DNA from 2 places in the Phytobacter sp. V91 genome. Region 2 is predicted to be linked to the other one. Evidence: predicted binding sites of a transcription regulator. Region 2 holds the regulator's gene; the other holds the start of a gene.
The links. Region 2 encodes LexA, which represses DNA repair genes until DNA is damaged. Its sites were predicted from a motif close to TNCTGTATGTACATACAGNA; they were not measured.

Region 1: dinB (DNA polymerase IV) is a predicted target of LexA. The motif match lies at 1,677-1,696, and genes of this name have one in related genera.

The regions. Positions count from the first base shown of each region.
Region 1 covers NZ_CBFFRJ010000075.1:4,347-7,764, forward strand. The annotation lists gene ACSZO4_RS15725 (class II glutamine amidotransferase) at 26-793, shown strand; gene dpaA (peptidoglycan meso-diaminopimelic acid protein amidase) at 764-1,501, opposite strand; gene dinB (DNA polymerase IV) at 1,713-2,768, shown strand; gene ACSZO4_RS15740 (GNAT family N-acetyltransferase) at 2,771-3,250, shown strand; gene ACSZO4_RS15745 (RNA ligase RtcB family protein) at 3,409-3,418, shown strand, end outside.
Region 2 covers NZ_CBFFRJ010000008.1:62,897-66,314, forward strand. The annotation lists gene ACSZO4_RS03045 (ABC transporter substrate-binding protein) at 1-240, opposite strand, end outside; gene ACSZO4_RS03050 (CsbD family protein) at 561-770, opposite strand; gene lexA (transcriptional repressor LexA) at 1,038-1,652, opposite strand; gene ACSZO4_RS03060 (diacylglycerol kinase) at 1,761-2,129, opposite strand; gene plsB (glycerol-3-phosphate 1-O-acyltransferase PlsB) at 2,271-3,418, shown strand, end outside.

The DNA of each region.
Region 1 (3,418 bases), on a different contig from region 2:
TTGCCAGGCGTTGTGGGGGTGTTGTATGTGCGAACTGCTCGGGATGAGCGCCAATGTGCCGACCGATATTTGCTTTAGTTTCACCGGGCTCGTCCAGCGTGGCGGCGGAACCGGGCCGCATAAAGACGGCTGGGGCATTACCTTTTACGAAGGCAAAGGTTGCCGTACGTTCAAAGATCCACAACCCAGTTTCAATTCCCCGATTGCCCGCCTTGTGCAGGAATATCCGATCAAATCCTGCTCGGTTGTTGCCCATATTCGTCAGGCAAACCGGGGCGAAGTGGCGCTGGAAAACACCCATCCGTTTACCCGCGAGCTTTGGGGCCGCAACTGGACCTACGCCCATAACGGGCAACTAACCGGCTATAAGTCGTTAGCGACGGGCAATTTTCGCCCGGTTGGGGAAACCGACAGTGAGAAAGCCTTCTGCTGGCTGCTGGATAAACTGACGACCCGCTATCCACGTACGCCTGGCAATATGGAAGCGGTATTTAAATATATTGCCACCCTGGCGGCGGAGCTACGTGAGAAAGGGGTGTTTAATATGCTGCTGTCGGATGGGCGCTACGTGATGGCGTTCTGTTCTACCAACCTGTTCTGGATCACCCGCCGCGCGCCGTTTGGCGTCGCAACGCTGCTGGATCAGGATATCGAAATTGATTTTCAGCGGGAAACCACACCTGACGATGTGGTCACCGTGATTGCCACGCAGCCGCTGACAGGCAACGAAACCTGGCAAAAGATTATGCCAGGCGAGTGGGCGTTATTTTGTCTCGGGGAGCGTGTAGTTTGACGCCAGCTGTGGGTGAACAACTTCGTGGCTCAGCGGCTTGCTGACCACGTAGTTTCCGTCCACAACGGAGACCACCGGCGGCTTACGGGTTTGTTCAAAGAAATCATAACCCTGTTTTAGCTGCTGCCAGAATTTGGCGAAGTTCGAGTACTTATGGCGCTGCATATTCGCATCGGTCATCCGGAACGGATAAATACTCAGCTGAACATTCGGTTGGCCAAACACAAGGGCCGCGGTCACGAACTGGAAAATCTCATCGATCTGTGAATCCGTCATGGCGTAACAGCCAATAGAGACGCACGCGCCGTGGATCATCAGGTATTTTCCTTCATAGCCATGGGCACGGTCATAGGCGTTCGGAAAGCCGATATTAATGGCTTTATAAAAACGGCTGTCAGGCTTTAACTGGTTACGCTGGACGGAATAGAACCCTTCCGGACTTTTGAAATCCCCCTGACGCTGTTTAGGTCCCAGCCCGCCGGAGTAATTACAAATTTTATAGCTGTTGAGGAGTTGGTACTGCTCACCCATTTTGACGTAGAGATCAAGGGTGCGCTCTTCTTTGAAGATTTGGATGTAAACCGGCGACCCCATCAACTGCTGCTTATATTCTTTGCTGATCGGCGTTGTTGAACTGTTGCTCGATACACCAGCAAACGACACGCACGGCATCATAAGCATCGCAAGAAAAAATGCGATTTTGCGCATACTGCTTGTTTCCTTGATAAAGCTGACACCATATTGCCAGGACGGCAAAAGAGGCCCGTGATTCAGATTAATCTGGTTCGGGTGCGCCCACATTAGCATCACGGTAGTTTTTCGCAAGCCCGGATCGCAGCGTTTTTGCTGTGGTTTTTCCGTCACTTCTCATTTTCATTTATTATGCTGTATACTTATCCAGTGTTTGTGGGGTGAGATTATGCGCAAAATCATACATGTCGATATGGACTGCTTTTTCGCGGCGGTAGAGATGCGCGACAATCCTGCCCTGCGCGATGTTCCCATTGCCATCGGCGGCAGTCGGGTCCAGCGCGGCGTCATCAGCACCGCCAACTATCCGGCACGAAAGTTTGGCGTGCGCAGCGCCATGCCCACCGGCATGGCGTTAAAACTTTGCCCACATCTCATTTTGTTACCTGGTCGTTTCGAGGCCTACCGGGAAGCCTCGAACCAGATCCGTGACATCTTTTCCCGTTACACCACCCTTATTGAACCTCTGTCACTGGATGAAGCCTATCTGGACGTTACCGACAGCCCTCACTGCCACGGCTCCGCTACGTTGATGGCTGAAGAGATCCGCGAGACTATTTTTCGCGAAACGCAGCTTACGGCTTCGGCAGGTATCGCCCCCATTAAGTTTCTGGCCAAAATTGCCTCTGATTTAAATAAGCCGAACGGGCAGTATGTGATTGCCCCCGCGGACGTACCCGCTTTTTTACGTACATTGCCGCTGTGTAAAATTCCCGGAGTCGGAAAGGTCTCAGCGGCAAAGCTGGAAACCTTAGGGCTCAAAACCTGTGAAGATGTGCAGAACAGCGATCTGGCTATGCTGCTTAAGCGTTTTGGCAAATTTGGCCGGGTGCTGTGGGAACGCAGTCAGGGGATTGACGAGCGGCAGATCAGCAGCGAGCGGCTGCGAAAATCCGTGGGCGTCGAGCGCACACTGGTGGAAGACATTCACCAGTGGGAAGAGTGTGAAGCCATTATCGACAACTTATACGCCGAGCTGGAGCGTCGCCTGTTAAAAGTTAAACCGGACCTGCTCATTGCCCGCCAGGGGGTGAAACTGAAATTTGCCGATTTCCAGCTCACTACCCAGGAACATATCTGGCCGCGTTTAAATAAAGAAGATTTGCTGACGACGGCACGTAAGGCATGGGATGAGCGGCGCAGCGGTCGTGGCGTGCGTTTAGTGGGCCTGCATGTGACGCTGCTTGATCCACAAATGGAGCGGCAACTGGTGCTGGGATTATAGCGATGCTGAATATCAGAAAATATAAAGAAAGTGACTTTGACGACCTGTGCGAAATTTTTCTGCGCGCGGTGATTGAGATGGCGAGTGAGGATTATTCCCCGCGCCAGATTGCAGCCTGGGCACAAATAGACGTGTCGCGCTGGCAGGATAAATTAGCCCATTCAAGGGTGCAGGTTGCGGTTATTAATGACCGCCCGGTGGGCTTTATTACCGCGGTGGGTTGTTATATCGATCTTCTGTTTGTTTCACCGGAATATATACGTCGGGGGATTGCCAGCGCATTATTTGACGCGCTCGTCAGGCAACTTCCGCAGGGGATGCTCACCGTGGATGCCAGTATTACGGCAAAGCCATTTTTTGAACGTCACGGTTTTCGGGTTCTTCAGCAGCAATCGGTCGAATCACGGGGCGTAAGGTTTGTGAATTACCATATGGCGCTGAAAAGGTCGGAAAAATTACCTTGCAATGAAAATAGTGGCTGATTACTATACGCGCACTTTCCACATAGTTGACTGCAAAGGGGGTTAATCATGACAACATATTTTAATAACTCAATTTGCAGACCTTTCCAGGATTAACTTCTTATTCCTCTGATTGTGTCTGCCACATCCTTATTTAAATTTTTAAGATGGATTGGTATATGGGCACAC
Region 2 (3,418 bases):
GCTCGGCTTTTCACCCTGAGACAGATCCCATTCGACAAGGGCGTCATACAGCGGGATGCCGGTAAAGCGGTTTCCTTCATAGCCCTGGTCGGGCTGACCGAGCGTCAGTGGGATATCTGCGGCAGTCATCGCGATGCGCAGCGTTGAAGCCTGGGACTGCAAAGAGGTAAACAGCGCCAAAGCCCCGCTGACAGCGATAGCGAGGTGGCCTTTACGCAACAATAAGTTTTTCTTCAGCATGGCATTGTCCCTGTTAAATAAAATGTCACTATTTAACAGGCAAGATACATACCAGTTCTGAAATCAGAGAAAAGTGGGGTAAAACGGCTTATAAAATAAGAATGAGTTATATTATCTCTATGATTTAATTTGAAAAATAAAAAAACCTTATTTATTTGCACCGCCAGCGGGAATTCTGTTGCAGAACTGCACCAGCGTATTTAGCACCCTGTCGGGATAGTCACGCAGCGTCACTTTATCTTAAATCACTGCCTCATCCGCCGCGTGACAATCTTAAACAGTTCTTATGAAAGAGCCATAAAGCGAGGTGTTAATAAGGTCTACCAGTGGTAATCGTGGCGTTTTTCCCAGTCAACGACCTCTTTTTCCGCCTGCTCTTTCGCGTATCCATAACGTTGCTGGATTTTCCCCACCAGCTGATCGCGTTTACCTTCGACCACCGTCATGTCATCGTCGGTGAGCTTGCCCCACTGCTCTTTCGCTTTACCTTTTAACTGCTTCCAGTTACCGCCTATTTCGTCTTTATTCATCATCATGTCCTCATCGTTCAGTGTAAATAACGAATCATTGTGGCTCGTTACGTTCTGAAAATGCTGAACGTGCTAATAAGGGTAGTCAGTGATAACGCAACGGTGGATTTATTCGGAATGTTTAACCATCAAAGAGAGAATTATAAGCATGATGGAGAGATGAAGATGAGGGGACTGGTAATCAGGGATGTATCCGCCGGCAGGAGAGGCCATCAGGAAAGGAAAAACGTGGCAACAGGGTGTATCGCCACGGTTTTGTGCGAAGAGTTACAGCCATTCACCATTGCGGATAACGCCAACGGCCAGACCTTCGATGGTGAAGTTCTGCTCGCGCAGATTGACCACGATCGGCGAAAACTCGCTGTTTTCCGGCAGGAGATGAACGGTATTGCCCTGTTTTTTCAAACGCTTCACGGTGACTTCGTCGTCAATACGCGCCACCACCACCTGACCATTACGCACGTCCTGGGTTTTATGCACGGCCAGCAGGTCGCCATCCATAATGCCGATGTCTTTCATCGACATGCCGCTTACCCGCAGCAGGAAATCAGCATTTGGCTTGAAGAGGGAGGCATCCACCTGATAGTGACCTTCGATATGCTGCTGCGCCAGCAGGGGTTCACCTGCCGCGACGCGCCCAATCAGAGGCAAACCGGCGTCCTCTTCTTCTTCAATCAGCAGACGGATGCCGCGAGAAGCACCGGAAACAATCTCCAGCACGCCTTTGCGCGCCAGTGCTTTCAGATGCTCTTCAGCAGCGTTTGGGGAACGGAACCCCAACTGTTGTGCGATCTCCGCACGTGTCGGCGGCATACCCGTTTGGTTGATTCGATCGCGAATGAGATCGAACACCTCTTGCTGCCTGGCCGTTAATGCTTTCATTCCGCCCCCTGGGTGTATATACAGTTATGCTGTGAGTATATACAGCTAAAGGCGATTTTGAAACCAAAATTACGCAAAAAACCAGCAGTTAGCGCAATTCCGGATCTGTCAGCGAAAATGTCCCCACAGCAGCGAAATCCAGGTGAAGAGCGCCAGCAGAATGGTCATCAGTACCGCCGCGGAGCCCATATCTTTCGCCCGTCCGGACAACTCATGAAACTCGGAGCCAATACGATCCACTACCGCTTCAATGGCGCTATTGAGAATTTCAACGACCATCACCAGTACCACTGAACCAATCAGCAATACGCGAGTGATGACATCGACATCAAGGAAACAGGCGATAATAATTGCCAGAATGACCGCGATGGCTTCCTGGCGAAAGGCAGCTTCGTTTATCCAGGCGGCGCGGACGCCTTTCCATGAATAACCGGCCGCTTTGATGATGCGGGTAACACCAGTGGTATTATTGGCCATTAAAAGAACCTTTTTATGAATTGAATTATGTATTGAACATCAATCTCTATGTAAGGTTATAGAGGTACAAAAGAATTTGTGCGCGCTTTCTGATATTCTTGCGACGCAATGGCATTATTAACCAGAGGCTTTACATCGTTTATGTCCGGCTGGCCACGAATTTACTACAAGTTACTTAATTTACCATTAAGCGTATTGGTAAAAAGCAAGTCGATCCCGGCAGAACCCGCTCAGGAGCTGGGGCTCGATACGTCACGTCCTATTATGTACGTTTTACCGTACAACTCGAAGGCCGACTTGCTCACGTTACGCGCTCAATGTCTGGCACATGACCTGCCCGATCCGCTGCAACCGCTTGAGATCGACGGCGTGGAACTGCCGCGTTACATCTTCATTCATGGCGGGCCACGGGTATTTACCTGGTACACGCCAAAAGAAGAGTCGATCAAGCTGTTCCACGACTATCTCGATCTGCACCGTAGCCATCCCGATCTGGATGTGCAAATGGTACCGGTATCGATGATGTTTGGTCGCTCACCGGGGCGCGAAAAAGGCGAAGTGAATCCACCGCTGCGGATGCTCAACGGCATCCAGAAGTTCTTTGCCATCTCCTGGCTTGGTCGCGACAGCTTTGTCCGTTTCTCGCCGCCGGTATCGCTGCGCAGGATGGCGACTGAGCACGGCACGGATAAAATTATCGCCCAAAAACTGGCACGTGTGGCGCGTATGCACTTCGCCCGCCAGCGTCTGGCTGCGGTCGGTCCGCGTCTGCCGGCACGCCAGGATCTGTTTAACAAGCTGCTGGCCTCCAAAGCGATTGCCCGCGCGGTGGAAGACGAAGCCCGCAGCAAAAAAATCTCCCATGATAAGGCCCAGCAAAACGCGGTCGCCCTGATGGAAGAGATTGCGGCGAACTTCTCCTATGAGATGATTCGTCTCTCTGACCGAATTTTAAGCTTCACCTGGAACCGTCTGTATCAGGGCATTAACGTGCACAACGCTGAGCGCGTGCGCCAGCTCGCCCACGACGGCCATGAAATTGTCTATGTGCCCTGCCACCGCAGTCACATGGACTATCTGCTGCTCTCCTATGTGCTTTATCACCAGGGGCTGGTACCGCCGCATATCGCTGCCGGTATTAACCTGAACTTCTGGCCCGCCGGGCCGATTTTCCGCCGCCTGGGGGCGTTCTTTATCCGCCGTTCCTTTAAAGGCAACAAACTCTATTCGACCGTGTTCCGTGAATACCTGGGTGAGCTGTTCCAGCGTGGTTATTCCGTCGAATACTT